Regions from separate parts of the Bacillus sp. EB106-04-04-XG123 genome, predicted to be linked through region 1. Evidence: riboswitches for the same ligand, from Rfam matches in the RefSeq annotation. Region 1 holds a riboswitch; the other holds the start of a gene.
The links. A riboswitch is a leader RNA that binds a small molecule or an ion and turns the genes downstream of it on or off. The one in region 1 is predicted to bind S-adenosylmethionine.
Positions count from the first base shown of each region.

Region 2: linked by a shared signal. The riboswitch ahead of AC3WTB_RS09030 (sugar ABC transporter substrate-binding protein) and the one ahead of AC3WTB_RS01845 (DUF2292 domain-containing protein) in region 1 are both predicted to bind S-adenosylmethionine.

Region 1 covers NZ_JBYTDZ010000001.1:365,771-382,018, reverse strand. The annotation lists gene ileS (isoleucine--tRNA ligase) at 1-392, shown strand, start outside; gene AC3WTB_RS01910 (TraR/DksA family transcriptional regulator) at 553-927, shown strand; gene lspA (signal peptidase II) at 1,022-1,489, shown strand; gene AC3WTB_RS01900 (RluA family pseudouridine synthase) at 1,486-2,400, shown strand; gene pyrR (bifunctional pyr operon transcriptional regulator/uracil phosphoribosyltransferase PyrR) at 2,571-3,113, shown strand; gene AC3WTB_RS01890 (solute carrier family 23 protein) at 3,269-4,597, shown strand; gene AC3WTB_RS01885 (aspartate carbamoyltransferase catalytic subunit) at 4,728-5,651, shown strand; gene pyrC (dihydroorotase) at 5,635-6,921, shown strand; gene AC3WTB_RS01875 (carbamoyl phosphate synthase small subunit) at 6,918-8,012, shown strand; gene carB (carbamoyl-phosphate synthase (glutamine-hydrolyzing) large subunit) at 7,997-11,212, shown strand; gene AC3WTB_RS01865 (dihydroorotate dehydrogenase electron transfer subunit) at 11,209-11,985, shown strand; gene AC3WTB_RS01860 (dihydroorotate dehydrogenase) at 11,979-12,911, shown strand; gene pyrF (orotidine-5'-phosphate decarboxylase) at 12,883-13,587, shown strand; gene pyrE (orotate phosphoribosyltransferase) at 13,595-14,233, shown strand; SAM riboswitch class I at 14,395-14,497, shown strand; gene AC3WTB_RS01845 (DUF2292 domain-containing protein) at 14,614-14,718, shown strand; gene AC3WTB_RS01840 (phosphoadenylyl-sulfate reductase) at 14,764-15,465, shown strand; gene cysP (sulfate permease) at 15,479-16,248, shown strand, end outside.
Region 2 covers NZ_JBYTDZ010000002.1:699,750-715,997, reverse strand. The annotation lists gene AC3WTB_RS09075 (BglG family transcription antiterminator) at 1-410, shown strand, start outside; gene AC3WTB_RS09070 (PTS sugar transporter subunit IIB) at 533-838, shown strand; gene celB (PTS cellobiose transporter subunit IIC) at 853-2,202, shown strand; gene AC3WTB_RS09060 (PTS lactose/cellobiose transporter subunit IIA) at 2,230-2,556, shown strand; gene AC3WTB_RS09055 (6-phospho-beta-glucosidase) at 2,553-3,881, shown strand; gene AC3WTB_RS09050 (hypothetical protein) at 4,004-4,402, shown strand; gene AC3WTB_RS09045 (hypothetical protein) at 4,422-4,616, opposite strand; gene AC3WTB_RS09040 (branched-chain amino acid aminotransferase) at 4,712-5,803, opposite strand; gene AC3WTB_RS09035 (right-handed parallel beta-helix repeat-containing protein) at 6,172-7,599, shown strand; SAM riboswitch class I at 7,697-7,806, shown strand; gene AC3WTB_RS09030 (sugar ABC transporter substrate-binding protein) at 7,978-9,096, shown strand; gene AC3WTB_RS09025 (sugar ABC transporter ATP-binding protein) at 9,166-10,662, shown strand; gene AC3WTB_RS09020 (ABC transporter permease) at 10,659-11,672, shown strand; gene ywaC (GTP pyrophosphokinase YwaC) at 11,766-12,398, shown strand; gene AC3WTB_RS09010 (hypothetical protein) at 12,443-12,583, opposite strand; gene AC3WTB_RS09005 (Rap family tetratricopeptide repeat protein) at 12,603-13,688, opposite strand; gene AC3WTB_RS09000 (transporter substrate-binding domain-containing protein) at 14,207-14,971, shown strand; gene AC3WTB_RS08995 (amino acid ABC transporter permease) at 15,042-15,686, shown strand; gene AC3WTB_RS08990 (amino acid ABC transporter ATP-binding protein) at 15,683-16,248, shown strand, end outside.

The DNA of each region.
Region 1 (16,248 bases):
CTGAAGCGACAGAAGCGAAGTTTGACCGCTTTATGGAGGTACGTGACGATGTGCTAAAAGCGCTGGAGATTGCGCGTAATGAGAAAGTCATCGGTCGTTCACTTGAAGCAAGTGTGACGCTTTATGCGACAGACGAAGTGAAAAACCTTCTTGCATCCATTAAAGAAGATGTGAAGCAGCTCTTTATCATCTCTGAATTAACGGTCGAGGATAAGCAGCATGCAGATACATCGGCGCCTGAATATACATCAGGAAGAATTGTGGTTCAAAAAGCAGAAGGAGAACTGTGCGAACGTTCCCGCATTATTTCAAAAGATGTTGGTGCAAATCCGAAATACCCAACATTGTCGCTGAAAAATGCTGAAATCGTGGAGAAATATTACCAAAATTAACAGTGCGATATCACAAGCTGGCGCCCCGTCATATGCGGGGCGTTTTCTTTTTTGAGAAAATGACAGCGTTTAGAACGAAAGGAAAAATCTTATGGCTTTAAAGTAACCAGGCAGGGCAACAATATGATTATCACGACAGGGCAGGAGTTGAAATAGCGACATGAATGGCGATCTAGAGACGATTTACACGGAACTCCTTCAAATCAAAGAAGAGCTGCAATCTAAACTGTTTGAATACGCATCATTTCGTTCACCCGCTGAGCATGTCTCGTTGAATGACGTTAAAACGACCACACTTCTTTATCACATCAAAGAAGAGCTGCAAGATGTGTCTCTCGCTATTGCAAAGATCGAACAAGGGACCTATGGCATATGTGAGGCGACAGGTAATATGATTCCGCTTGAACAAATGAGCATTCTTCCTACCGCCCGCACGGCTGACGACTTTTTATATCATAAGCAATACGAGAAAAAAGCATTCACTCCTTATCCTTCCGAATCAAATGATTCTCATTTTGAAGCCTTCCACATGTAGGGAGGTTTTTGTCTGTCAACTAAAGTTTCTTTACTCCTTCCTGTTTTCTTGATAAAATGCTTAAAGATCAAAGTATGAAGATGGAGGAACGTGTGTGTTCTATTACATAATCGCATTCGTTATCATTTGTTTAGACCAATTAACAAAATGGCTCATTGTCAAAAATATGATGCTCGGAGATTCTGTTCCAGTTATTGATGGATTCTTTTATATCACGTCTCACCGAAATTCAGGAGCCGCATGGGGAATTCTCCAAGGGCAAATGTGGTTTTTCTATGTGATCACACTCGTTGTTATTGCGGGAATTGTTTATTACTTACAAAAACATGGACAAAAGGACAAGCTGCTTGGAGTAGCGCTGGCCTTAATGCTTGGCGGAGCGATCGGAAACTTTATCGACCGTATTTTCCGTCAGGAAGTGGTTGATTTTGCTCATTTCGTATTTGGGGATTATCACTACCCAATCTTTAATATTGCAGATTCTTCTCTCTGTGTAGGGGTTATTCTGCTCTTCATTCAAATGCTGTTAGATGGAAAGAAAAATAAGGAGTCAACTACATGAATCAAGTAAATATTGCCGTTTCAGAAGAACAAACGAGTGAACGGCTAGATAAATTTCTAAGCACAACAGAACCAGAATGGTCAAGAACCCAAGTCCAGCAATGGGTTAAAGATGGGCTGATCGAAGTAAACGGGAAACAAGTAAAGGCCAATTACAAAGTACAAGCTGGGGATCAAATCAAAGTGGAGATTCCAGATCCGGAAGCGCTAGATGTAGAAGCAGAACCAATGGATCTTGATATTTATTATGAGGATGCAGATGTGTTAGTCGTAAATAAGCCTCGAGGAATGGTCGTTCATCCAGCCCCAGGTCATGTGTCAGGTACACTTGTAAATGGTCTGATGGCACATTGTACCGATTTATCAGGGATTAACGGTGTGATGCGTCCTGGAATTGTCCACCGAATTGATAAAGATACGTCTGGGCTGTTAATGGTTGCAAAAAACGATATCGCACATGAGTCACTCGTCAATCAGCTGGTGGCTAAAACTGTCACAAGAAAGTATACGGCTGTTGTCCACGGTATTATCCAGCATGATACAGGCACAATTGATGCACCAATTGGCAGAGACAAAAAAGACCGCCAAAGCATGACGGTCACAAAAGAAAATGCAAAACAGGCCGTCACTCACTTTGATGTGATTGAACGCTTTAAAGACTTCACGGTTGTCGAGTGCCGTCTGGAAACAGGAAGAACACACCAAATTCGTGTTCATATGAAATATATCGGCTACCCTCTTGCAGGAGATCCGAAATATGGGCCGAGAAAAACAGTCGATTTTAATGGACAGCTTCTGCATGCTGGTGTTTTAGGATTTGATCATCCTAGAACAGGAGAATATATCGAATTCACAGCACCAATTCCAGCTGATATGAGGGGCTTTATCGATTCATTAAGAAATAACGATTGACAGGCCGTTCTTTTTTTGAAATAATAAACGAAGAAATTGAGATTCTTTAAAACAGTCCAGAGAGGCTGAGAAGGATAACGGATCAATTTGTGCACGAGTATGCACAAATGAACGCCCCTCTCTGCCCTTTGCAGAAGGGGCTTTTTATTTGTCAAAAAGAGGTGTAAAAGATGGAACAAAAAGCAGTCATTCTTGATGAACAAGCGATCAGACGAGCGCTTACCCGAATTGCACATGAAATGATTGAGCGCAACAAAGGGATGAAGGATGTCATCCTTGCCGGGATCAAGACAAGAGGCATACATCTTGCAAAGCGCCTTGCAGAGCGCATCGAGCAAATTGAAGGAAATCCAGTCACTGTGGGTGAACTTGATATTACGCTATACCGTGATGACCTGACAAAGAAGACAGACAATCAAGACCCGCTTGTAAAGGGAGCAGACATCCCAGCTGACATTAATGACAAAACACTCATTGTCGTTGACGATGTCCTGTTTACAGGCAGAACCGTCAGAGCAGCTATGGATGCCCTTGTGGATGTAGGAAGACCATCTTCCATTCAGCTGGCTGTGCTCGTCGACCGGGGACACCGGGAGCTGCCAATTCGAGCGGATTATATCGGGAAAAACATTCCGACATCAAAAGCAGAGACCGTTATGGTTCAACTGAATGAAGTAGATCAAAACGACCTTGTCGCTATATACGAAAAATAACCTTTTTAAATGCATTCCAGAGAGTTTGCAAAGAGGGCAATAACAGAGACACCGAGCACACGGCTAACATGACGTGTCTGGTTTTTCTAGGCCTCTTTGCGCATACTCGCAAAGAGGCTTTTTTAATGAAAAAGGACACATCTAGGAGGAAAATCATGAGTCAGCAAAAAGCCAATTTAGGCATTCGAGATATCCCAAAACCATTCACATGGCTATCACTTAGCCTGCAGCATTTGTTTGCGATGTTTGGTGCAACCATTCTTGTACCAAAAATCATTGATATGAGTCCAGCCGTCGCGCTCATCTCAAGCGGTGTGGGAACGATTGTTTACTTAATCATCACAAGAGGACAAATTCCGGCGTATCTTGGATCGTCCTTTGCCTTCATCGCCCCCATACTGAATGTGAAAGCAACGGGCGGCCCCGGAGCCGCAATGGTTGGTGCCTTCATGGCGGGTGTCGCTTATGCGCTCATTGCCCTGTTCATTAAATGGCTCGGAACAGGCTGGCTGATGAAGCTTCTGCCGCCGGTCGTCGTAGGACCAGTCATTATGGTCATCGGACTCGGACTCGCTGGAACAGCAGTCAACATGGCGATGTATGTTGATCCGAATGCAACCGAGCTTGTTTACAGCCTCAAGCACTTAATGGTCGCTGGCTTCACACTGGCTGTCACGATTATCAGTATGATTTTCCTAAGAGGATTCCTTAGCTTAATCCCAGTTTTAATCGGCATTATCAGCGGCTATCTCTTTGCCTTAACACAAGGCATTGTGAACTTCCAGCCGGTCATTGACGCAAAATGGTTTGCTGTCCCAGACTTCGTCGTGCCATTTGTCGACTATACACCTGCTGTGACTTTAAGCATTCTCACAGTGATGGTGCCGGTTGCCTTTGTCACAATGTCTGAGCATATTGGCCACCAGGTGGTGTTAAGTAAGGTCGTAGGACAAGATTTTATTAAAAAACCTGGTCTTCACCGCTCCATTTTAGGAGACAGTGCGGCGACCATCTTCGCTTCACTTATTGGTGGACCACCAACAACAACTTATGGAGAGAACATTGGCGTACTTGCCATCACAAGAGTGTTCAGTATCTTCGTCATCGGCGGAGCAGCCGTGTTTGCGATCTGCTTCGGTTTTGTAGGGAAAATTTCAGCATTAATCAGTACAGTGCCGTCCGCGGTGATGGGAGGCGTTTCGTTCCTGCTCTTTGGAATCATTGCCTCAAGCGGCCTGAGAATCCTGATTGATCATAAAGTGAATTTTGAAGAAAAGCGTAATCTCATTATCGCATCAGTCATCCTAGTCATCGGAATTGGAGGGGCATTCATTGAGGTGAAACAAATCAATCTCACTCTATCTGGAATGGCACTTGCTGCGATTACGGGTGTCCTGTTAAACCTGATCCTGCCGCATCAAAAAGCGGAAGATGACGAGTCAAATGAATCAAATACAGAAAACCTTTTAAAAGAAGTCCAGTGAGGCTGACAAGGGTTCTAAATGGAGCAGAATGCACGAAAGTGCCGCTGCTTCTTTTGGAGAACCCTAAGCTGCCGAGGCTTAGGGTTTTTTTGAACCTGAAAGTGATGAAAAACTAGAGGGGGAAGAAAAAATGAATGATTTATCGACAATGAGCAGCTTATCAAAAGAAGAGATTTTACAGCTGATTGAAGAAGCAGCTGCACTCAAAAAGGGGAAACAAGAACATGGATTAGCCGGAGAATTTGTGGCAAACCTCTTCTTTGAACCAAGCACAAGAACACGTTTTAGCTTCGAAGTAGCAGAGAAGAAATTAGGGATGAATGTCCTGAGCTTAGATGCAGCAAGCACCTCCGTTCAAAAGGGCGAAACACTTTACGATACGGTAAAAACACTGGAATCGATCGGAGTAAAGGCATGTGTGATCAGAGACAGCACCGATGAATATTATAACGAGCTGATCGGGAAGGTTGGAATTCCCATCATCAATGCAGGTGATGGCTGCGGACAGCATCCAACCCAATCACTGCTTGACCTCATGACCATTTTTGAAGAGTTTGGCGGCTTTGAAGGCTTAACGATTTCGATTCATGGAGACATCAAACATAGCAGGGTAGCAAGGTCAAATGCTGAGGTTCTCTCAAGGCTGGGAGCGACAGTCCTCTTTTCAGGACCTGCTTCCTTCCAGGATGAACAAAACCCTCACGGAACGTACGTCCAAGTAGATGAAGCCATCGCACTATCTGATGTGGTGATGCTGCTCAGAATCCAGCATGAACGGCACGCTGAAAAAATGGGCAGTGAAGATTACTTATCAACTTATGGATTAACAGTAGACAGAGCAAACAAAATGAAAGAACGCGCGATTATTATGCATCCAGCACCAGTAAACAGAGGTGTTGAAATAGATGATTCTTTAGTAGAGTCCAAGCAGTCAAGGATTTTCAAGCAAATGGAAAATGGTGTTTATATCCGAATGGCCGTATTAAAAAGAGCTTTTCAAAATAGCACACTACATCAAAAAGGGAGAGATTCTGTCTATGTCATATCTCATTAAAAACGGTTTTATCTTAACAAGCACAGGTGAAAGAGTGCAGCAGGATATTAGGGTAAAAGGAAAAGTGATTCAAGCGATTGGTCACCTAGAAAGAGAAGACGGAGAAGAGGTTATTGATGCAGCAGGGCTATTTGTGTCACCAGGCTTGATCGATCTGCATGTGCATTTAAGAGAGCCAGGCGGAGAGAAAAAGGAAACGATTGAAACAGGCTCTAAAGCAGCCGCAAGAGGCGGATATACGACGATTGCAGCGATGCCAAATACAAGACCGGTTCCAGATACAAAAGAGCAAATGGAATGGCTCATGAATCGAATCGAAGAAACTTCATCTGTGAGAGTACTGCCATACGCCTCCATCACAACGAGACAAATTGGGGAAGAGATGACGGATTTTGCAGCACTAAAAGAAGCAGGCGCCTTTGCTTTTACAGATGACGGTGTCGGCATCCAAACAGCAGGCATGATGTACGAAGCGATGAAACAGGCAGCAAGTCTTGATCAAGCGATTGTGGCGCACTGTGAAGATAACTCGCTCATTTACGGCGGGTGCGTTCATGAAGGAGAATTTTCAAAAGCAAATGGGTTAAACGGTATACCGTCCATTTGTGAATCGGTGCATATTGCAAGAGATGTTCTTTTAGCAGAAGCAGCGAACTGTCATTATCATGTATGTCATATCAGTACGAAAGAATCTGTACGGGTCGTACGCGATGCAAAAAAAGCAGGCATCCGTGTGACGGCTGAGGTGTCACCGCATCACCTGCTGTTGTGTGATACGGACATTCCAGGTCTTGATACAAACTATAAAATGAACCCGCCGCTCAGAGGGAAAGAGGATCGCGAGGCATTGATCGAGGGACTGTTAGATGGAACGATTGATTTCATCGCCACAGACCATGCGCCGCATACAGAAGAAGAAAAGAACGAAACCATGCAGCGTGCCCCGTTTGGAATTGTGGGACTTGAAACAGCGTTCCCGCTTCTGTATACACGATTTGTCAAAACAGGCGAATGGACATTAAAAGAACTCGTTGATTATATGACAATCAAACCAGCAGAAGCCTTTTCCCTTCCATACGGAAAGCTTGAAGAAGGACACATAGCTGATATTACACTCATTGATTTAAACAAAGAAATGGCAATCGATAAAACAAGCTTCTTATCAAAAGGACAAAATACACCGTTTGACAAATTGACTGTATCAGGATGGCCGGTCATGACACTTGCATCTGGGAAAGTCGTTTATGAAGAGGGGAGACTAGTAAAATGAAGAGACGCTTAGTGCTAGAAAACGGAACAGTATTCGAAGGAACAGGCTTTGGCAGCTTAGAACCATCAGTCGGAGAAGTCGTCTTTAATACAGGGATGACGGGCTATCAAGAAATTTTATCTGATCCATCATACTGCGGACAAATTGTCACACTCACTTACCCGCTTATCGGCAACTACGGCATTAACCGTGATGATTTTGAATCGATCACACCGTTTGTGAAAGGGCTGATTGTGAAAGAGCTTTGTGAAAAGCCCTCAAACTGGCGCTCTTCATACTCACTCGATGAATATTTAAAAATGAAAAACATTCCGGGGCTGAGCGGAATCGATACACGGAAGCTGACTAGAATGATTCGAAGTGCAGGGACTTTAAGAGGGGCGTTTGCAGGACCTGAAGAACAAGTGGAAGACGTTGTCCGCCGCCTTCAAACATTGCAGCTGCCAACTGATCAGGTGAGCCAAGTATCTGTGAAAAATGCGTACCCAAGCCCAGGCAGAGGGAAAAGAATTGTTCTTGTCGATTTCGGCATGAAGCACGGCATTTTGCGCGAGCTCAATAAACGTGATTGCGACGTTATTGTGGTGCCATACAACATCACTGCAGATGAAGTGCTGCAGCTAAAGCCTGATGGCATCATGCTTTCAAACGGACCTGGAGATCCTGTGGATGTACCAGAAGCCGTTGAGATGATTCAACAATTGATTGGAAAGGTGCCGCTCTTTGGCATTTGCCTCGGACATCAGTTATTTGCTCTAGCGTGCGGTGCAAGCACAGAAAAAATGAAATTTGGTCACAGAGGGTCTAACCATCCAGTAAAAGAACTAGCAACTGGCAAGGTGACACTCACGTCTCAAAACCATGGCTACACGGTTAGCAAGATTAACGAAGACGTGCTCGAAGTCACACATATTGCCTTAAACGACAATACGATTGAAGGATTAAAACATAAAGAAGCACCAGCATTCACTGTTCAGTACCACCCAGAAGCATCACCGGGTCCAGAAGATGCAAACTACTTATTTGACCAGTTCATGGAAATGATTCATACGACTGAGAAAGAAGGGGAAGAAGTATGCCAAAACGCGTAGACATCAAAAAGATTTTAGTAATCGGATCAGGTCCTATCATCATCGGTCAGGCAGCGGAGTTTGACTATGCAGGCACACAGGCTTGCTTAGCACTAAAAGAAGAGGGCTATGAAGTCGTTCTTGTGAACTCTAACCCTGCTACCATCATGACAGATACAGAAATGGCCGACAAGGTATACATCGAACCACTGACACCAGAATTTTTAACACGAATCATTCGAAAAGAACGCCCTGATGCGATCTTGCCAACACTTGGCGGGCAAACTGGATTAAACCTTGCTGTTGAATTGTCAGACCTTGGTGTATTAGCTGAATGCGGCGTTGAAGTACTCGGTACAAAGCTGTCAGCCATCCAAAAAGCAGAGGATAGAGATTTATTCCGTAATTTGATGAATGAACTAAATGAGCCTGTACCAGAAAGTGAAATCATTCATAACCTGGAAGAAGCAATGGCGTTTACGGATCAAATCGGTTTCCCTGTCATCGTCAGACCAGCCTATACATTAGGTGGAACGGGCGGCGGAATTTGTACAAACGAGCAAGAACTGAAGGAAATCGTTGAAAACGGCCTGAAGCTAAGCCCAGTTACACAATGCTTACTTGAAAAAAGCATTGCAGGCTTTAAAGAAATTGAATATGAAGTCATGCGAGACAGCGGTGACCATGCAATCGTTGTTTGTAACATGGAAAACTTTGACCCTGTCGGTATCCATACAGGTGACAGTATTGTTGTAGCGCCAAGCCAAACGTTAAGTGATCGTGAATATCAGCTGCTTCGCAATGTGTCGCTTAAGCTGATCCGCGCACTTGGCATAGAAGGCGGCTGTAACGTTCAGCTGGCACTTGATCCAAACAGTTTTCAATACTATATCATCGAAGTAAACCCGCGTGTGAGCCGTTCCTCTGCACTTGCGTCAAAAGCGACAGGCTATCCAATTGCCAAATTGGCAGCGAAAATTGCAGTCGGCTTAACGCTTGATGAAATGATGAACCCAGTCACAGGTAAAACCTATGCAGCCTTCGAGCCTGCACTTGACTATATCGTTTCAAAAATACCGCGCTGGCCGTTCGATAAATTTGAATCTGCCAACAGACGTCTTGGTACGCAAATGAAGGCAACTGGTGAAGTCATGGCGATCGGCCGCACATTAGAAGAGTCTCTTCTAAAGGCTGTACGTTCACTTGAAGCCGATGTGCATCACATTGAATTAAAAGATGAAGCAGACATCACAAATGAAGTGCTTGAAAAACGGATTATTAAAGCGGGAGACGAACGATTATTTTATATCGCTGAGGCGCTTAGAAGAGGCTATACAGTCGAACAAATACACGAATTCTCAAAAATTGATTACTTCTTCCTTCATAAACTGGAAGGCATCATCGCCTTTGAGAAGACATTAAAAGAAAACAAAGGCAATACAGACGTATTAAAAGAAGCGAAAGAAAAAGGCTTCTCAGATATCTACATTAGCCGCGAGTGGAATATGAACGAAGCGGATGTCTACAAGCTAAGACAAGAAGCAGGCATTGTACCTGTATACAAAATGGTGGATACATGTGCGGCAGAATTTGAATCAGAGACACCTTATTTCTACAGCACGTATGAAGATGAAAATGAATCAGAACGTACAGACAAGAAAAGCGTTATCGTATTAGGTTCAGGTCCCATCCGAATTGGACAAGGGGTTGAATTTGATTATGCGACCGTTCACTCTGTGTGGGCAATTAAACAAGCAGGCTATGAAGCGATCATTATTAACAACAACCCTGAAACGGTCTCAACAGACTTTAGTATTTCAGATAAGCTCTACTTTGAACCACTCACTGTAGAAGACGTGATGCATATCATCGACCTTGAACAGCCTGAAGGAGTTGTCGTTCAGTTCGGCGGGCAAACAGCGATCAACTTAGCAGATGAATTATCAAATAGAGGGGTTAAAATTCTTGGAACTTCTCTAGAAGACCTAGACCGCGCAGAAAACCGGGACAAGTTTGAACAAACGTTAGAAACACTCGGCGTGCCCCAGCCTAAAGGGAAAACAGCAACGTCTGTGCCTGAAGCAGTAGCGATTGCCAATCAAATTGGCTACCCAGTCCTTGTCCGTCCTTCCTATGTATTAGGCGGCCGCGCGATGGAAATTGTGTATCAAGAAGCCGAGCTTCTTCACTACATGGAGAATGCGGTGAAGGTCAATCCGCAACATCCAGTGTTAATTGACAAGTATTTGACAGGAAAAGAAATTGAAGTAGATGCCGTGTCTGATGGCGAAACGGTCGTGATACCAGGCATTATGGAACACATTGAAAGAGCCGGAGTTCACTCTGGTGACTCGATTGCAGTCTATCCGCCGCAAACATTGTCTGAGGACATCAAAGCGAAGATCGCAGAATACACGATCAAGCTTGCAAAAGGACTTAACATTATTGGGCTTTTGAACATCCAATTTGTCCTATCAAAAGGCGAAGTGTATGTACTTGAAGTGAACCCGCGATCAAGCCGGACGGTTCCTTTCTTAAGTAAAATCACAGGCATCCCGATGGCCAACCTTGCGACAAAAGTCATCTTAGGCGACAAGCTCAAAAATTATGGCTACGAAGAAGGGCTTCACACAGAGCAAGAAGGAGTGTACGTTAAAGTCCCAGTCTTCTCTTTTGCTAAATTAAGAAGAGTCGATATTACACTCGGACCTGAAATGAAATCAACAGGTGAAGTCATGGGGAAAGATGTCACGATCGAAAAAGCCCTATATAAAGGATTGATTGCGTCAGGTATTCAAATTCCTAATGACGGAACAGTACTTCTGACAGTGGCTGATAAGGATAAAGAAGAAGGACTTGAGATCGCAAGAAGATTCCATTCAATCGGCTATCATATTTTAGCGACAGAAGGAACGGCGAATTATTTAAAACAAGCCTCCATTCCATCAAGTGTGGTCGGCAAAATTGGAGAGGAAGGCAAAAACCTTCTCGATGTCATTCGAAACGGGGAAGCGCAATTTGTCATCAACACCTTAACAAAAGGAAAACAGCCGGCAAGAGACGGCTTTAGAATTAGACGTGAATCTGTTGAAAACGGAGTGGCCTGCTTAACGTCCTTAGATACAGCAGAAGCCATTTTAAGAGTGCTTGAGAGCATGACATTTAGAGCAGATGAAATGCCAGAAGTGAAAACGAATGCTGAGGTGACAGTAACGATATGAAAAAAGCATACTTGACGGTCGTCTCGAACCGAGAGATCGCTGATCATATTTACGAAATGACATTAAAAGGAGACCTTGTGGACTCCTTTCAAACGGCTGGACAATTCCTTCATCTAAAGGTCAGTGAATCCATGACACCGCTGCTGAGAAGACCGATCAGTATTGCCAACATTCATGCCGAGCAAAAAGAAGCAACCATCATTTACCGCGCAGAGGGAGAGGGCACAAAGCTCCTCTCCCAAAAGCGGGAGGGAGAATCAGTCGATGTATTAGGGCCGCTTGGAAACGGGTATGATCCTTCAGTCGTCCAGCCCGGAGAGACGGCATTACTAGTCGGCGGCGGAATTGGCGTACCGCCTCTATATGAACTGTCCAAGCGTTTAACGAAAAAAGGCGTCATCGTGAAGCATGTGCTCGGCTTTCAATCGAAAAAGGATGTATTTTACGAGGAGAAATTTCAAGCACTAGGCGATACGTTTATTGCAACGGTTGATGACACATACGGTGCTAAAGGCTTTGTAACAGATGTGATAAAAGAGCAAAACCTGAGCTTTGATGTGCTGCTTTCATGCGGTCCAACACCTATGCTAAAAGCGCTGAAAGACACGTATCCTGATAAGCCCGTCTATATTTCGATGGAAGAACGAATGGGCTGCGGAATTGGTGCGTGCTTTGCATGTGTCTGTCATACCGATCAGCTCGACAAACCTTACGTCAAAGTCTGTCTTGATGGACCTGTTTTTAAAGCAGAGGAGGTGGCGTTGTCATGCTAAACATTGAGTTACCGGGATTATCTTTAAAAAATCCAATCATCCCTGCATCAGGCTGCTTCGGGTTCGGGAGAGAATTTGCATCCTTATATGACCTATCATTGCTAGGCGGTATCATGATCAAAGCCACAACCCTTGAACCGAGATTTGGCAATCCCACGCCAAGGGTAGCCGAGACAGGAGCTGGTATGCTTAATGCAATCGGCCTTCAAAATCCGGGTCTAAAAGGCGTGCTTGAAAATGAGCTGCCTTGGCTTGAACAATTTGATACACCTATTATTGCGAATGTTGCTGGCTCACAGGTTGATGATTATGTGGAAGTAGCCAAGCAAATCAGCCAAGCAAAAAATGTTCATGCCCTTGAACTGAATATTTCTTGCCCAAATGTGAAAACAGGCGGGATTGCCTTCGGTACAGATCCAAATATGGCGGCGTCATTGACAAAAGCGGTCAAGGAAGTCTCTTCTGTACCTGTCTATGTCAAGCTGTCACCTAACGTAGCCAATATTGTGGAGATTGCTCAAGCGATTGAAGCTGCTGGAGCGGATGGACTCACCATGATTAACACATTAATCGGTATGCGTTTAGATTTAAAAACGGGGAAACCCATCCTTGCCAATAAAACAGGCGGATTATCAGGACCAGCTGTCAAACCGGTCGCTGTGCGCATGGTACACGAGGTGAGTCAAGCGGTTTCTATTCCGATTATCGGGATGGGCGGAGTGCAAAGTGCTGAAGATGTACTTGAATTTTTACTAGCAGGTGCAAGTGCAGTAGCTGTCGGCACAGCCAATTTTGTGAATCCATTTATTTGCCCGGAAATCATTGAAGAGCTGCCAAATGTGTTAGCAGCATATGGTTATTCATCTGTAGAGGAATGTATCGGAAGGAGCTGGAAACATGAAGCACTTGCCCATCATCGCGCTTGATTTTCCATCAGGGAAGGACGCGCTTGCCTTTTTAGACCCTTTTGAAGGGACACCATTATTTGTGAAGGTAGGCATGGAGCTGTTTTACCAAGAAGGTCCTGCCATCATTGACGCACTAAAAGAAAAAAATTGCCGTATTTTCCTTGATCTGAAGCTTCATGATATTCCAACAACCGTGCAAAAAGCGATGAACCGGCTTGCTGCACTTGGTGTTGATTTGGTCAATGTGCATGCTGCTGGCGGGAAACGAATGATGCAGGCTGCGTTAGAGGGACTTGAAAGCGGGACTCCTGCTGGACAAAACCGCCCGGGCATTATTGCAGTGACCCAGCTGACTAGTACGTCAGAAGACATGATGAGAAATGAATTACTCATTGACCGTCCGCTGCAAGAGACTGTGATCCGGTACGGACAATTAGCATATGAAAGTGGGCTGGACGGGGTTGTTTGTTCTGTTCATGAATCTAAAGCACTTCATGAACATATTTCACCATCCTTTCTCACTGTAACGCCAGGAATTCGCTTACCGAATGATCAAACTGATGACCAACAGCGCGTGGCGACACCGGCCTATGCAAAAGAGCAAGGTGTTTCACAAATCGTTGTTGGAAGATCAATCACAAAAGCTGATAAACCAATAGAAGCCTATCATCAAATTTTGAAAGAGTGGGAGTGACTGCCAGATGAAATCAAAAATCGCGAAACATCTATTACAAATCAAAGCGGTCTCATTAAAACCAGACGAACCGTTTACATGGGCGAGCGGTATAAAATCACCGATCTATTGTGATAACCGCCTGACATTGTCATTTCCAGAAGTGAGACACGACATTGCTGAAGGTCTAAAAGATTTGATTCTCACTCATTTCAAGGGAGCAGAGGTTGTCGCGGGTACTGCAACAGCAGGCATTCCTCATGCGGCATTAGCAGCAGACCGCTTGAACATCCCGATGTGTTATGTCAGAAGTAAGCCGAAAGCACATGGAAAAGGAAATCAAATTGAAGGGGCCGTATCAAAAGGCCAAAAGGTTGTCGTCGTAGAAGACCTTATTTCCACAGGAGGCAGTGTGCTTGAAGTGGTCGCTGCTCTTCAAGATGAGGGCTGCGAGGTACTAGGAGTTGCCGCGATCTTCACATACGGACTGCCAAAAGCAGCGGCAGCCTTTCAAGAAAAAAATATTCCATATGTCACCCTAACAGACTATGACACATTGACAGACGTGGCACTTGAACTGAAAGCGATTGAGCCTGCTGCGATGAACAAACTAAAACGCTGGAGACAAGATCCTTCCTCAGAATCTTGGATGGAAGAAACGGTCTGAAAAGTCAAAGCCCATCGTTAACAAAAACTGTGCCTGCCCGCACAGTTTTTTATTTAGGTAAAAATAGTAAAAAAGACTCAAATTTTAATAAAAACTAATCCTATCAATAAAGTCGGGTTGACTTTTGTTTGAATTGTGTTAATATTTAAGACAAATTGAAACTCTTATCCAGAGAGGTGGAGGGACTGGCCCGATGAAACCCGGCAACCTGCGATTCGCAAGGTGCTACTTCCTGCAAAATGATTCTATTTTGAAAGATAAGGAAATCGTGAGCTTCCTCATCTTTCTTTCGGACTGAAAGAAAGTTTTTTTATTTTAACGGTGAGGAGGAAGAGGAGATGGAAGTGAAACAAAATCAGGATGAGGACTTAGTAAAGCATATGCAAGAACTGATTGGGGATATGAAATTCGGTTCAATTACGTTAATTGTTCAGGACGGTCAAGTGATTCAAGTGGAAAAGAACGAAAAAATTAGATTGAAGTAGTGCGGATAAAAGCAATATGAGCTGTACTCCGGAAGGGGAGAAATCATGTTAACTTATGAAAATTGGCAAGAGCCGTCCATTACATTTCAAGAAGATGATTTGTATAAAGGAGCCCTGTCTGTACTGAAATGGGCGTACGGTCATTATGGTGACCAGCTCGTATATGCGTGCAGCTTTGGGATTGAGGGCATCGTTCTGATTGATCTGATTGCAAAAGTAAAAAAAGATGCGAAAATTGTCTTTTTAGATACAGGTCTGCATTTTAAAGAAACATACGACACAATTGATGCAGTAAAGGAAAGATACCCGGGTTTAGACATTGAACTGAAAACGCCTGAGCTGACGGTTGAACAGCAAAATGAGCAGCACGGTGATCAATTATGGAAAACAAATCCTCAAAGCTGCTGCCATATGCGTAAGGTCATTCCTTTGCAAGAAGCCCTATCTGGTTATCCAGCTTGGCTTTCCGGTTTAAGAAGAGAGCAGTCACCAAAACGAGCAGGGACGAATTTCTTAAATAAGGATGAAAAATTCAAATCAGTGAAAGTATGTCCGCTTATCCATTGGACGTGGAAGGACATATGGAGATATGCATCTAGAGAAGAACTTACTTATAATCCGCTGCATGACCAGGGATATCCAAGTATCGGCTGTGCACCGTGTACACAACCAGCATTTACTGCAGATGATCTGCGTTCTGGCAGATGGTCAGGCACAGCAAAGACAGAGTGCGGATTACATGAGTAAGGGAGCATAATGTATGGAAATCGCCGCAATTTTATTTAGTCTATTCTTTGCTTTAAACATAGGCGCAAGCGGAGCAGCTGCTTCTATGGGCATTGCGTACGGGTCAGGCGCGATTCAAAAGCCCATTTATGCGCTCAGCGTTTGTGCAGTTGGGATTTTAGCAGGTTCAGTGATTGGCGGCGGTGAGGTCGTCAAAACGATCAGCTCTGGTATTATGCCAGAATCAGTCATTACACTTGAAATCGTTTGTATTATCATTGGTTCTGCTGCACTATCACTTTTCATAGCGAATCTGATGGCGATCCCTTTATCAACAAGTGAGGTCACAGTAGGGGCTGTGGTTGGTGTGGCCGTCGCGTATAAAGTATTGTTTGTGAAATCCATTTTAGTGATTGTGGCATTTTGGGTGATCATCCCGATTTTCGCCTTTCTTTTTACCTTTGCTGTCGTCAAAATCATCAGAATGTTCCCTAAACGGAAGCTGTCTAAAAAAGGCACAGCTATTTTATCTGTCGTGTTAATCCTCAGCGGATTTCTAGAGGCGTTTTCAGCTGGTATGAACAATGTCGCAAATGCGGTCGGTCCGCTTGTCGCGTCAGGCGTTTTGTCAGTCGGGCAAGGAACTCTTTACGGCGGGATCTTTGTTGCACTTGGTGCGCTTTTGCTTGGGAGAAGGGTACTAGAAACAAACGGAAAGAAAATCACCCGCTATCAAACGGGCGAAGGGATTTTACTTTCGAGTACCGGTGCCGGGCTTGTCATCGTCAGCTCTATTTTTGGGCT
Region 2 (16,248 bases), on a different contig from region 1:
AACGCACCTTTCACACAAAAGAAGAGGTCATCACCTTTTTAACGCAAAAAGTCATCGATATGGGATTAGCGCCAGCTGAGCTCACACCATCTGTCATGGAAAGAGAAAAGGCTGCTCCTACCTCTTTCGGACATTATACGGCGATTCCGCACCCGATGACGCCGCTGACAGATGAGACGTTTTGGGCGATATGTACATTAGAAAAACCAATCATTTGGGGAGAGAAAAAGGTTCAATTTGTCTGCCTGCTTTGTGTCGAAAAAGAGAATGCCAAAGATTTAAAAGGCATGTACCGCCTGCTGGGGGAGCTTGTGCATAATGTGAAATTCATTCAGCACCTGATCGCCTGTGATACATTTGAAGACATGCTTGATATCATGTATAAAAAGGCTCCTTCGTACAAGAACTAACTGTGTGATATTAACTTTTTCCGCTTCCTAAAGGAAAAAGTATGGGTGTTTATGAAAGCGGTTTCATAATATGATGAATGTGTAAAGAATAGCTTCACACTTTGAAAAGGGGGCGTTTACACATGAATATCTTATTGGTTTGCGCAGCAGGTATGTCTACAAGCTTACTTGTCACAAAAATGGAGAAAAGCGCACAAGAACAAGGAAAAGATTATCGTATTTGGGCAGTATCTGGAGATTCTGCGAAAAATCATATTGATCAAGCCGATGTGCTTTTATTAGGACCTCAGGTTCGATATTTATTACCGCAAATGAAAAAGCTCGGAGAAGAAAAAGGAATACCAGTAGACGTAATTAATACCGTGCATTATGGCGTATGTAATGGCGCCGAGGTTTTAAAATCTGCTGAACAGCTAGTGAACGGATAAAGGGGGCGGAGGGGATGAATGGATTCAACCGATTTCTAGAAGAGAAGGTCATGCCGTTTGCAGGGAAGATTGCCGCTCAAAGACATTTACAAGCATTGCGTGACGGAATTGTTTTAACGATGCCTCTCATTATTGTCGGTTCACTGTTTCTCATTTTAGCCAACCTTCCGATCCCAGGATACAGCGATTTTATGGCAAGTATCTTCGGAGCAGAATGGGCCACGAAACTATCCTATCCTGTTAATGCAACCTTTGACATTATGGCACTTGTTGCGACCTTCGGGATTGCTTACAGGCTAGCTGAAAAGTATGCCGTTGATGCACTATCATCTGGTGCGATCGCTGTTGCGGCTTTCCTGTTGGCTACTCCATATCAAGTACCTTTCACACCTGAAGGCTCAACAGAAGCTATCCTAGTTGGCGGAGGAATTCCTGTCACACTGATGGGCAGTAAAGGTTTATTCGTTGCCATGATTATTGCCATGCTTTCAACCGAAATTTACCGCTTTATTGTACAGCGGAATATCGTCATCAAAATGCCTGATGGTGTACCGCCAGCAGTCAGTAAATCGTTTATTGCACTTATTCCAGGTTTTGTGGTCATCACGCTGATCTGGGTCTCTAGACTTGTGATTGAGATGACACCTTTTGAGAGTATTCATAATATCATCACGGTCTTAATTGGCACACCGCTTTCCATTCTTGGTGGCAGCTTAGGCGGCAGTATCGTTGCGATGGGTGTGCAAATGCTCCTATGGGCATGTGGTATTCACGGAGCAACCATTGTCGGGGGCGTCATGGGGCCAATTTGGCTCGGTGCAATGGATGAGAACCGTCTTGCATTTCAAGCAGGAGAAGTGCTGCCGAATATTTTCACAGCGCAGTTCTTTGAAATCTTCATCAACGTCGGCGGAAGCGGTGCAACGCTAGCTTTGGTGCTGACCATGATCTTACGTGCTAGAAGTAAACAAATGAAACAGCTTGGCCGCCTTGCCATTGGGCCAGCCATCTTTAACATCAACGAGCCGATCATTTTTGGAATGCCGATTGTGATGAACCCAATGCTTCTCATTCCGTTTATCCTTACGCCAATCATGATGATCATCACCACATATATCGGAATGAGCACAGGCCTTGTGGCAAAACCGGCAGGGATTGCTGTCCCATGGACTATGCCGCCAATCATTTCAGGCTATCTCGCCACAGGAGGTAAAATCTCTGGTGCTGTCATGCAGCTGATTAACCTTGCGTTGTCATTTGCTCTATACTACCCATTCTTTAGAATGTGGGATAAGCAGAAATTGAAAGAAGAAAGTGAGCTAGAAACAAAAGCATCAACTGATGAAAATGTCGTCAGCATGTAATAGAGGGAACAAAGGGGGGTGCGGCCGATGGAAATGGAACAAATTGTGTTTCAACTCATCCTGCACGGCGGAAATGGCAGAAGCTCAGCGATGGAAGCCATTACGTGTGCAAAGCAAGGTAATTTTGATGAGGCGAAGCAAAAAATGCAGGAAGCACAAGACGCGTTAAATGAGGCGCATCACGCACAGACAGAGCTGATCCAAGGAGAAATCAGGGGCGAAAAGACGGATATTAGCCTCCTCATGATTCATGCGCAGGATCATCTCATGAACGCAATGACCGTTAAGGAGCTCGCAGCAGAAATCATTGAGCTCCATGAAAAAATGAAGCAACTCGGAGGTGTCAATTCATGAAAGAAGGAATCAAAATTGTCACAATAGGCGGTGGATCGAGCTATACGCCTGAGCTCGTCGAAGGGTTTATTAAACGATATCATGAATTGCCTGTAAAGGAATTATGGCTTGTGGATATTGAAGCGGGTCAGGAAAAGTTAAACATCGTGGGCGCTCTGGCGAAACGTATGGTCGAAAAAGCAGGTCTACCGATTGAGGTACACCTGACTCTTGACCGCCGGGAAGCCTTAAAGGACGCAGATTTTGTGACGACACAATTTCGTGTAGGACTGCTGGAAGCACGGGCAAAGGATGAAAGAATACCGCTTAAATATGGCGTCATCGGTCAGGAAACGAATGGACCAGGCGGTTTATTTAAAGGCCTTCGGACCATCCCGGTCATTTTAGACATTGTGAAGGATATGGAAGAGCTTTGCCCAGACGCATGGCTTGTGAACTTTACGAATCCAGCCGGCATGGTCACAGAAGCTGTTTTACGCTACACGAATCTCAAAAAAGTCGTCGGTCTATGCAATGTGCCGATTGGGATCAAAATGGGAATCGCTAAGGCGCTTGAAGTGGATGTAGAACGCATTGAGGTACAGTTTGCCGGTCTCAATCACATGGTCTATGGATTAGACGTATATTTAGACGGGGTCAGCATTATGGATCAAGTGCTTGATGAACTAGGAAATCCAAACAGCCAGTGGTCCATGAAAAACATTGAAGCGAAAAACTGGGAGCCTTCTTTTGTGAAAGGATTAGGGGTCATCCCATGTCCGTATCACCGCTATTACTATAAAACGAAAGATATGCTGGAAGAAGAACAAAAGGCGGCTCAAGAAAAAGGAACACGAGCGGAGGTTGTACAGCAGGTCGAGCGGGAACTATTTGAGCTCTATAAAGATCCTGATTTGTCGATTAAACCACCGCAGCTCGAAAAAAGAGGCGGAGCCTATTACAGCGATGCGGCTTGTAACTTAATCAGCTCCATCTATAATGATAAGCACGACATTCAACCAGTCAATACAGTGAACAAAGGGGCGATTGCCAGCATTCCGGCTGAATCAGCGGTTGAAGTAAACTGTATCATTACGAAGGACGGACCAAAGCCAATCGCGACAGGTGATCTGCCTGTAGCTGTCAGAGGGCTCGTTCAACAAATCAAATCATTCGAGCGTGTGGCAGCTGAAGCGGCTGTAACTGGAGATTACGAGACGGCTCTTGTTGCGATGACGATCAACCCGCTCGTCCCATCTGACGAGATTGCAAAGCAAATTTTAGATGAAATGCTTGAAGCGCATCGTGAATATTTACCGCAATTCTTCAAATCAGTCAATGCTTAACACATAATGAGTGACCCCTTTTATGGGGTCATTTTTTATGATTTCTTCATATGGAAACTGGAGAAAGAAGTGTATGATAGAAAAAACAGCATGTATGGCTTCAAAGAAAGGACTGTTGGAATATGGTTGCAATTGGTTTAATGCTTTACGGATTTGTCGTACAGCCTGTCATGAGTTATGGCACAGTGATCTTGTTTTTGTATGGCCTTATTGCTTCATTTGTTGGTCTCATTCGGCATAAGGACTATGTGTGGATTTATGTTCTCCGCCTGCTTGTTTGTTTCACCATTCCAGTGACTAACCTGTTGATGTATTTCGCAACGATTGGAGGAGATGCAAGAAAGTTTGATTTCCAGCCGATGCCGCTTGTTTACTATCTTGTCTTTATCCTAGAAATCATGATCATCTTTTTGCCTGAGATTTTTTTACTGATCGAAAGAAAGCGAAGCATCAAGGGAAAACAGTGGATATACGCTGGGGCGATTGTTGGGGTATCGGTCTTGTTTTGGTGCACGATTTGATGGGAAGCAGACGAGTCAACTAAGCCTTTTTCGCCTTTTGTTTCTGTAACTTCTTTCGTCTAACCTTTACAAAAGAGATGGAAAGAGCAAGGATAGAAATCCCAAGCGCCTTAAATAGAAACCGGGTGAGGAACGGTGAATCGTCGAAACCAGTAGCGACGATCATCGATCCGATACAGATCCCAATGAACGCTAATAGATAAGTAAAAAACATACCATCCCTCCTTAATTTATTACCATTATAAGGTATATTGGAGAGGTAAATAAACAAAAAAGAACCCTTCGTGAATGAAAGGTTCTTTTACATGCTTATGCTTGCTTGACGACCGAGTCAACTTCAACTGTCCAGCCGAAGATGTCTGGCTGTGTTCCTTTTTGGATGCCAGTAATGGCTTCATACAATTTCTTGGATACTTCGCCTGTTTGACCATTTTGGATCACATATGGCTGATCATGATAAATTAATTCCCCGACAGGAGAGATCACGGCCGCCGTTCCAGTCCCAAAAATTTCTTCAAGCTCGCCAGATTGATGTGCTTCAATTAACTCATCAATTGAAATTTTGCGCTCTGTGACTGGAATTCCCCAATGCTTTAACAGCTCAAGTACAGAGTTACGTGTGATGCCTTCTAAAATGCTGCCGTTCAATTCAGGCGTCACGATTTCTCCGTTGATTTTAAAGAAGATATTCATGCTGCCGACTTCTTCAATGTATTTTTTCTCGACCCCATCAAGCCAAAGAACTTGTGAAAATCCTTTCGTTTCAGCCACTTGCTGTGCTTTAAGGCTTGAGGCATAGTTTCCAGCTGTTTTGGCATTTCCTGTTCCACCCTTAACGGCACGGACAAACTCATTTTCAACGGCAATTTTGACCGGATGAATGCCTTCTTTATAGTATGATCCCACTGGAGATAAGATAATGATCAGCTTATACGTGCTAGACGGTGCAACGCCTAAATACGGCTCAGTGGAAATAATGAATGGACGAATATACAAGGAAGTGCCCTCTGCATCAGGTACCCAATCCTTATCAATGCGAATGAGTTCATTTAAGCCCTCTAATACTGTTTCTGAATCAATTTGCGGAATACACAGGCGGTCATTGGATCTGTTTAAGCGTTCCATGTTCTTTTCTGGACGGAATAAGAGAATTTTTTGATCCTCAGAAACATAAGCCTTTAATCCTTCAAAAACAGATTGACCATAATGGTAGACCATCGAAGCTGGGTCCATTGGAATAGCCTGATAAGGAATAATTCTTGGATCATACCAGCCTTTATCAATTGAATAATCCATCACAAACATGTGATCTGTGAAGATTTTTCCGAATTCAAGTTGATCAGATTGAGGTTTTGGTTTTTTTGTTGAACTAAGTTCAACGCGGATGGGTTGTTTTGGCATTGTAAATCTCCTTGCTGTTTGATTATTTGAAAATTCTAATAATATGAAATAATTATGATTCTATTCTATACCTTCACAAAATATTAGCAATAGGTTTTCTGGAATTCAGACAAGAAAAATCTGTTAAAGCGCTTTCCTTCTCTCTGCTGTCAGTTTGGCTCATGTCCCCCCTTTTTAAAAAAGAAATAAAATCCAAATACGTTATTAACTGATTAATCTGACAATTTAAAAACGAATGGTTTTCCTGTAAGATATTCTTTCAACCATACACCTTTTGACTAGTACATTGCAAGGGACATTGTCATATTTTAATCCTCTTTTTTTTAACCGATAAAGGAAGAAGAGAAGGGAAAGGAGCAAACAACAAGATGAAACGAGTGATACCAAGCATTTTACTCATTGTATTCATGTCCATGATCAGCTTTGGCTGTCAAGCGATGACAGAGGAAGCTGGTGCTAAGCAAAGCACAGCTTATTACGTAGCGGTAAACGGAAACGACAAAAACCCGGGAACAAAGCAAAAACCTTTCCGCACGCTGAAAAAAGCAGCAAGTATGGCGAAGGCTGGGACAACCATTTACATGAGAGGCGGTACATACAAAGAGAAATTGATTGTCCGTTATTCCGGAACAAAGAAAGCACCCGTTGTCTTTCAAGCTTACGGAAAAGAAAAACCTGTGATTAGTGGGGCATCCCTTAAAGGAAATCAAGCCGATGGCGGTCTTGTCACGGTCGATCAAAAGAGCTACATCACCCTCAAAGGCCTCACTGTAGGACATCTTAAGACGAATAAAGAAGATTTAACACCAGTTGGTATTTTCATCAAAGGAAGCGGTAAAGGCGTAAAACTGCTCAATAACCGAGTGTATGACATTCAGACGAAACATGAAAATGGAAATGCACATGGAATTGCTGTCTATGGGACAAAAGCTCCTGCAGCAATAGAAGACATTGAAATCAAAGGAAATACCGTTGAAAAATTAAAACTGGGCTTCAGTGAAGCGCTTGTGCTAAATGGAAACGTCAAAAAGTTCCGTGTGACACATAACACGGTCCGGCACACTGATAATATTGGCATTGATTTAATTGGTTTCGAGAACGTAGCACCCTCTAAAAAGTATGATCAAGTTAGAAATGGAGTCGTCTCTAGAAACAAGGTATATGAGATTACGAGTGCAGGGAACCCAGCCTATGGAAGCGACATCTCCGCTGGCGGAATTTATGTTGATGGCGGAAAAGACATTGTGATCGATCATAACATCTCACATAACAATGACCTGGGGATTGAAGTCACAAGCGAACATAAAGGAAAAATGGCAGATCGCATCCGCATCGAACACAATCAAGTATATTTAAACCGTTATACAGGCATATCTATTGGCGGCTATGATACGAAGCGTGGCGGTACAACCAATACGACGATTTCACATAATATTTTGTACAAAAATGACACAGCCGGCTTAGAAGGCGGCCAATTGCTAATGCAGTATCAAGCAGTGAACAATCGAATCACGAATAATATCATGACGGCTAGCGCCTCGCATTACTTAGTCGTGAATCTTTATCAAGTGAACCAAAAGAATACCTTCCAGAAGAACGTTTATGATGATCGCAAAGGTGCGAAAGCATCACAGTGGATTTGGCGCGGGAAATGGATGGAAGGCTACAAAACCTATCTCTCTAATAGCGGTCAAGATAAAGGATCAGCCCATCTCAACCCACAATTTGTGAATGAGAAAAAATATGATTTCCGTCTGAAGAAATCATCACCTGCTAAGAAAATTATCGGAAGCTGATGATATTTTAGAAATTTTCAAAAAAGTCATTGACATTGATGTGACATCACATTAAAGTAAAGAAGACATTTCAACGAAAACAAATTTCATAACGGATCTCTTATCAAGAGAGGCAGAGGGACTGGCCCTATGACGCCCAGCAACCGTTTCTATTGTAGAAATTGGTGCTAATTCCTGCAAAGCTGTTACAGCTTTGACAGATAAGAGAGGAAGACTTCCCGATACATGTTTCATGCAACGGTGATCAAGCCTCTCTTTCCAAGAGAGGCTTTTTTTCGTCTCTTTTTCGAATCAAATGCCTGTTTGACAGGCGTATTTCCACTTTTTTACCTAGTTTTCCGATGTGAAAAATTTAAAACAACTTGAGGAGGAACAGCAATGAAGCGTAAGCATTTTACATCATTTCTTGTCTTATTAACGGCATTAACCGTCCTATTATCTGGCTGCGGCACTGGATCAAGTGCAGGCTCAAAGGCAAATGCAAACGAAAAAGTCTCTTTTGACAATGTACCGAAGCGATTTGCAAAGGGACAGGGGGCAAAAATTAAAGTGATCCGCAAAATTGGAGGAGACGATCATACAGCTCAATTTTTAGCTGGAACGAAGGCAGAAGGTGAAGCACTCGGCTTTACGGTAGATGTCTACACCGCAAATGGTGATACAGCAAAATTCCATGATGCCATCTCTCAGGCGCTGGAGGAAAATTATGATGGCTTTATCATCTCTCACGGGGACGACGAGGCGACAGTCGCTGATGTGAAAAAGATCACAGCGAAAGGCATTCCAGTTGTAGCATTTGATTCAAATCCTAAGCTAAAGGACATCAAAGGAGTCACAGTGACGTCTCAAGATGACGAACAATTAGCGAAAAAATCATTAGACGCGCTCGTTTCTGATTTTAAAGGAAAAGCAAATATTGCGTACCTATGGGTAGATGGATTCCCGCCAATGGTGAGACGAAATAAGGTCTATCAAGAAACGCTCAAACAACATTCAGGGATCAAGGAGCTTGACCGCTTTGGTGTAGCCTCTTCTGATACGTCTGTTCAAACGCAAAATGCAGTAGCAGCCATGCTGAATAAGTATCCAAAGGGCAAACTGGACGCTATTTTTGCCACATGGGATGCCTTTGCCATTGGGGCAGCAAGAGCGTTAAAGGAAGCAGGAAGAACAGAAGTGAAGATTTATGGGATTGATGTGTCAAATGCTGATCTTCAAGAAATGACAGCGAAGGACAGTCCATGGAAGTACACAGCAGCGGTTGATCCGAAGCTCATCGGCGCAGTCGACGTGAGGATTCTTGCGAAGAAAATAGCTGGTGAGAAAACACCATCTTCCTATGACCTTGAGGCCTCTCTCATCTCGCAAAAGCAGCTTCAACAAGCAGGAAAAGCCATTAACATGGTCAATCTTGCAGACGAAGTGAAGGGATTCGGTTCATCGACTGCTTTTGAGGAAGATTGGATGAAGACCTTGAAGAAGCATTATACAAAATAAGCGACGTGCACTCTCTTTCCATAGAGGGTGTTTCGTTTTTCAGATGATATCAAGAGAAGGAGGACACCTATGACAGCGCCGCTTGTTCGTATGAAAAATATTTCAATTGAATTCCCAGGGGTCAAAGCTTTAGATCAAGTGAATTTCACATTAAAAAAAGGGACGGTCCATGCGCTAATTGGAGCGAATGGTGCTGGGAAGTCCACGTTAATGAAAGTTCTTTCTGGCGCTCATTCCCACTTCGACGGAACCATCCACATCAATGGCCAGGCGGCAACCATTCAAACCCCAAAGGATGCATCCTCATATGGTGTGCAGACGGTCCATCAAGAAGTGGATACGGCTCTTGTTCCCTACTTAAGTGTTGGTGAGAATATGATGATGCATGAGATTGAGAAAAAAACATTTGTCAGTTGGAAAGAGCTGCATCGCAAGGCGGCTCAGCTATTAAAAGAAATGGACATCGACATCTCCACAAAACGACTTGTCAGCGATCTGACCCTTGCTGAAAAACAGATGGTGCTCATTGCTAAGGCCGTTTCCATTCAATGCAGCATTTTAATCTTAGATGAACCAACAGCTCCGCTTAGTCATGCAGAAACAAGCAAATTATTCTCCATGATTGATCGGCTGAAACAGCATGGGACAGGGATCGTGTTTATCTCCCATCGCATGCCCGAAATTTTCACCATCTGTGATGAACTGACAGTGATGCGAAATGGAACGGATGTTGCAGCCCACCTTGTCAAAGACACAAATCCGCAGCAAGTCATTGAAGAAATGCTAGGTGCGCCATTAGAGGAACAATTCCCGTCTCGCAAACCTTTGAAAGATGCACCTATTGTGCTTGAAGTGAAAGAGCTAAACGATCAAAACAAATTAAACAACATTCACTTTTATGTCAAAAAAGGAGAAATTCTCGGGATCGCAGGACTTGTCGGTGCTGGAAAAACAGAATTGTGCAAAGCCCTTTTCGGTGCCTCAGAAAAAAAGACGGGGACTGTGCAGCTGCATGGTCAAACCATTCACATCACATCGCCTCATCAAGCTGTGAGAGCTGGAATAGCCCTTGTGCCTGAAGAGCGGAGAAAAGAAGGGGTTCTGACCGAAGAGAGCGTGGGGTGGAACTTAACGGCTGCAAGTCTTCATTCATTTTCACGGATATTCAGCTTCTTACATCGTTCGAAGGAAAAGCAGGGTGCAGGCGACATCGTCAAACGACTTGGTGTCAAAACGCCGTCTCTTGAAGCAAAGGTGAAGCACCTATCTGGTGGAAATCAGCAAAAGGTTGCCATCGGAAAATGGCTGCTTGCTGAGGCAGATGTGTATCTCTTTGATGAACCAACTAAAGGTGTAGACGTTGGAGCGAAAAAAGATATTTTCACTTTGATCGCAGAGCTTGCCGCCCGCGGAAAATCTGTCATTTATGCGTCGAGTGAGCTGTCAGAGATTGCAGGTATCGCTGACCGAGTATACGTGTTATATGATGGCAGCATTGCCCGGGAAATGACTGCACCGACGACTGAAGAGGAGCTTTTATATCATTCAACAGGAGGACAATCATGAGCGAACAACAAATTCCAGCCCCTGTGCAGCAAATCAAAAAACAGCGGCCATCCTTTCATCTGTTTGATTTCTTTTATCGATATGGGACGATTTTAACCATTGTCGTGTTAATTGTGGTATTTGCGGCAGCGAATCCAGCGTTTTTGCAATCGGGAAATATCATCAATATTTTACGGTCTATCTCAATTGTGACCATCATTGCGGTGGGCTTAACCATCTCATTGGCAGTAAACGGTTTTGATTTATCAGTTGGATCAGTCGCTACGCTGTCAAATGCCATTGTCATTTCGATGTTCGTATGGTTCTCGCAAAACCCACTGATTGCAATCCTTTCTGCACTAGCGGCTTCTATCATTGTTGGATTGTTAAATGCATGGATGATCGTCAAAATGAAAATTCCAGATATGCTCATGACATTAGCCATGATGTTTATCATTCAAGGGCTGGCTCAAACGTATACGAAAGGGGCGACCATTTCTGAAAATATGGTGCTGCCCGATGGCACGTTTTCAACGGGAACGATCCCTGCCTTTTTCAGCAAAATCGGACAGGTGCCATATATCATTCTCATTATGGCTGCCATTGTTCTATTTGCGCATGTTTTCATGACCTACACAAAGCATGGCAGATTCATGTACATCATCGGTGGGAATAAGGAAGCGGCTCGATTGTCTGGCATTCATGTGAACAAATACAAAATTGCGGCCTATCTGCTTTCTGCGTTATTTGCAGCGATCGGAGGTATCGTGCTGGCATCAAGAGTGATGACAGCAGAAATTAATGCTGGTGCACCATATTTAATGGATGGAGTAGCGGCTGCTTTTATCGGCTTTTCCGTCATGGGAGCAGGTAAGCCAAACGCATTTGGTACTTTTATCGGGGCTGTACTCATCGGAATCTTACAAAATGGGCTTGTGATGATGTCTGTCCCTTATTATGCAATGGATATTGTGAAAGGTTCTGTGCTTGCCCTTGCACTGGCGCTGACATATTACAAACAAAGAGGCTAACTGCGTATTTTTTAAAACCATTCGAGTCCTCTCTCCGTCTAGTAAACGGAAAGCGGTACAGCTGCCGTTTCCCAAAAGGAGATGACAAAGAAAATGAATATGTCAGCAACTCATGTTGAAGATTTGAAAAATGTCATGGAAGACTGGAAAAATGAACTATTAGTATATAAATTTGCATTAGATGAAATGGATACAAAGTTTTCGATTATCAGTCAGGAGTATAATTTAATCCATGGACATAACCCTATAGAGCATACAAAATCACGGATCAAATCCTTTGAAAGCATTGTGAATAAACTAGCAAGAAAAGGATGCGATATCACGACACAATGTGCCAAGGAGCATATCCATGATATCGCAGGTGTCCGCATCATCTGTTCTTTTATTCAAGATATCTATAACATTATGGATGTATTGAGGCAAAGAGAGGATTTAAAGATCCTTGAAGTGAAGGACTACATTCAACATCCGAAACCAAATGGCTACAGAAGCCTTCACTTAATTGTTGAGATTCCTGTCTACTTAACGAATCGTGTGGAGTATGTGAAGGTTGAGATTCAGGTACGGACCATAGCGATGGATTTTTGGGCGAGTCTAGAGCATAAAATCTATTATAAACTGCAAAACGATGTTCCTCATCAGCTGACCGATGAACTGAAGGAAGCCGCAGATATTGCCCATTACTTAGATGAAAAAATGCAAAATATCAAACGAGAAATTGATTAACACATAAAAAAGCAGCTGTTTTGATCACAGCTGCTTTTTTCATATTAAGGGTTGGTTCCACGATCCCTCTTTTGAATGATATCTTGAGATTGTGCAGGTTTGCTGTCTTTTTGAACGGAAGCACCAATAGAAACACCTGTTATCAAGAGGGTAAAAATCGCACTTGTGATAAGCCATTTCTTCATCATACATCACTCCATATTCTTAACAAGTTTTTAAGGACAACGCCTTGTTTCTAAAATAAGAGGATTCTTCATGAAGTCCAAGATCCATTAAGTAAGCAGCTGCATCCTGACAAATAGCTTCAAGATCAACAAGGAAATTCATCGATTCTAATTGATCACAATAAGACTTGATTTGCTCAATCATGTTGTCTGGCTGAATCATAAGTGTTTCTAAAATGGATAATTTAAGTGAAATGTTTCGTTGTTTTAAATTTTCTGCTTTTTGAAGTGAAAGCTGTACATAATAGTGGAACAAACCTGGCTTTTTTAGCTTAAATAGTGCTTTTGTGTAGGCGTACATGGCAAGTAAATAGCCGCCTGGAGAAGAAGTTTCGAATGTTTCTATCATTAAAGCCTTTTCTAGGAGTGGCACAGCTTCACTGTATTCATTTCTTAGACTTTTAATAAAGGCTGCATTGCAATAGGCGTGTCCAAGCAAATCTGGATCTTCCATCTGTTCTAGTGAATGAATTACTTCTTCGAACAACGATTCTGCCTCATCATATTTCGACTGATCCGCATAATTCAAAGCAAGCATCATTTGACAGCTGATTGATTTTTTCACATAACATGGATCTGCATCGTAAATAGATGAAGCCTTCTTTAAGTGGTGGATGGAGAGAAGCGTGGACCTGATATTATAGTAAAGACACCCTGTTTTATAATGAAATTCGGCTTTTTCAATGTCATCATGCACGAGATCTAATTTATCTTCGGCCAATTTTAAATGGTGAAATGCCGTATCCTGATTGCCTCTGCGCATTTCATACATCCCTTTAAAGAAATAGAAATAATAGCTGAGCATATCATCCGTACGGATGGCATTTTCATCAACAAAAAGACTATGATCTAACGAAGCTGTATCTTCTATTAGATCTTTAAAACGGTACTCTAGCAGTTGATAGTAAAGTAAGACGTCTTGATTTTCTTCCATTCGATCAAACGCTTGAAGAATGTCTTCTTTTAACTGGATGGCACCTTGTATCTCTCTTTTTTTCATCATGACATACCAATCATTGAGCATATTTGCTACATCAACGGACGACAAAACACCTGCTTCTGCCAATTCATATCCTCCTTTCTTCATCTATTAAAAACCGTTCTTTTGAATCAACTTTCCATATTCCAGTATCTTCTTATATTTTAAGCTCTCTCATGCAGTTTGTAAAACATGTTTTTTGATGTAAATTCAACCAGTAGTGAAAGAAATAGGGAGAATCGACATTTTGTATACGCTTACATATTTTTAGGTAAAAAGAGGGTTTTGAAAAAAATATACTACAATATCAATAAAGAGTGGAAGCCGGTTGTTGAGTTTGCTTTCGTATACTAGAAAGAAACATCATTTATCAAGGTGCTGTCTCATTTTTTTGTAAGATTATCTTACATTATAATTGTGGATGACTCTTCTTTTAGAATAAAATGAGTTATTCGCAAAAAAGTAAAATTTAAAGAGACTATTGATCTAGAATTGTATGGATCTTTGGTATTGATAAAAAACATCACACACTATAGCTTTAGCGTGTTATAGTATTATTGTTATTGCGAATATTTAGACAAAACTGACAATGGGGGTCGTGTTTTATGAAGAAATCGATGTTATTGATCATGGGACTAATTGTTGTGCTTGTCATGGCAGCCTGTGGATCAAAATCGGACAGTGGTTCGGGAGAAGGCAAAGGCACATATAAAATTGGGATCGATACAACTTATCCGCCATTTGAATTTGAAAAGGGCGGTAAATATGAAGGGATAGACGTTGATTTAATTAATGCAATCGCGAAAGACCAAGGTTTCAAAGTGAAGCTTGAAGCGATGGACTTCTCAGGCATCATTCCAGCGATGCAAGCAGGACAGCTTGATGTTGGAATGGGCGGAATGAGTATTACAGATGAGCGTAAGAAGAAAGTAGATTTCTCAGATCCTTACTTCGACGCTGGGCTGACAGTTGTTGTGAAAAAGGACAGCAGCATCAAATCTATTAATGATTTAAAGGGGAAAAAGCTAGCTGTTAAAAACGGGACGACTGGTGCAAAGTTCGCATCTGATAACGCAGATAAATATGGGTATGAAGTCGTTCAATTCAATGACAGCCCATCTATGTTCCAGGAAGTATCAAACGGAAATGCAGATGCCTTAATTGAGGATTATCCTGTCATTACGTATGCGATCGCACAACAAGATTTAAAATTGAAAACAGTTGGAGACCGATTGAATGGAGACCAGTATGGTATCTCTGTCATGAAGGGGAAAAACCAAGATCTATTGAAGAAGATCAATAAAGGCCTTGAGAACCTAAAGAAAAACGGTGAATATGACAAAATTATTGATAAATATTTGAAGTCATAACACAAGCGAGGCGCGCTCCGAGCGCGCTTTCTTTATGTGTCAGCCGTATGTGAATTAGGGAGGGAGAAACATGGATACAATTATTAATGCATTTCCGTATTTAATGGATGGTTTGCAAACCACTTTATATATCTTTGTTGTTGCCATCATTTTAGGGTTTATCATCGGTTTAATTGTGGCATTATTCCGTCTGTCACCATTTAAAATCTTAAATTTCATCGCACTCGTCTTTGTGAATGCCATTCGAGGCACACCATTTATCGTACAGCTATTCTTCATTTATTTTGGTTTGAATACACTTGAATTCATTTCGCTTGATCGAGTACCCGCAGGAATTATTACAGTAGCGATTAATGCAGGGGCTTATTTCTCAGAAATTATTCGTGCAGGGATTCAGTCCATTGATAAAGGGCAAACAGAAGCTGCGCGCTCATTAGGCTTTACAGGGGGACAAAACATGCGCTTTATCGTCCTTCCGCAGGCCTTCCGCCGCATGCTTCCAGCGATTACAAACCAAGCCATCATCAGCTTGAAAGATACATCTCTCTTATCTATTATCGGGATTGCTGATATTATGCAGCGAGGACAAGTTCAAGCATCGGCTACATTTGATCCATTGAATGTCTGGCTCATTGTCGGTGTCATTTATTTCGTGATCATTTATTTACTTTCTCTACTGGCTAGCTACGCAGAAAGGAGATTTGATATCAAATGAGTATGATTACGGTAAAAAACTTAAAGAAATCCTTTGGCGATCACGAAGTGTTAAAGGATATTAATGCAGTCATCGAGGAAAAGGAAGTAGTGTGTGTCATTGGTCCTTCTGGATCAGGGAAAAGCACGTTTCTTAGATGCCTCAATAAATTAGAAGATATCACGGCTGGAGAGGTCGTTGTCCACGGACACACGATCACAGACCCAAAGGTGAATATTAATAAAGTACGACAAGAAGTAGGCATGGTGTTTCAGCACTTTAATTTATTCCCTCATAAAACCGTTTTAGAAAACATCACAATTGCACCGATAAAGGTAAAAGGCATCGAGAAGAAGGCAGCAGTCGAAAAAGCGTTAGACTTGCTTGAAAAAGTCGGCTTAAAAGACAAAGCCCAAAGCTACCCTAACCAATTATCTGGTGGACAAAAACAACGTGTCGCTATTGCGAGAGCGTTGGCAATGGATCCGAAAGTACTATTATTCGATGAGCCGACATCAGCTCTTGATCCTGAGGTCGTAGGGGATGTATTAGCTGTAATGAAACAATTAGCTGTCGAAGGTAT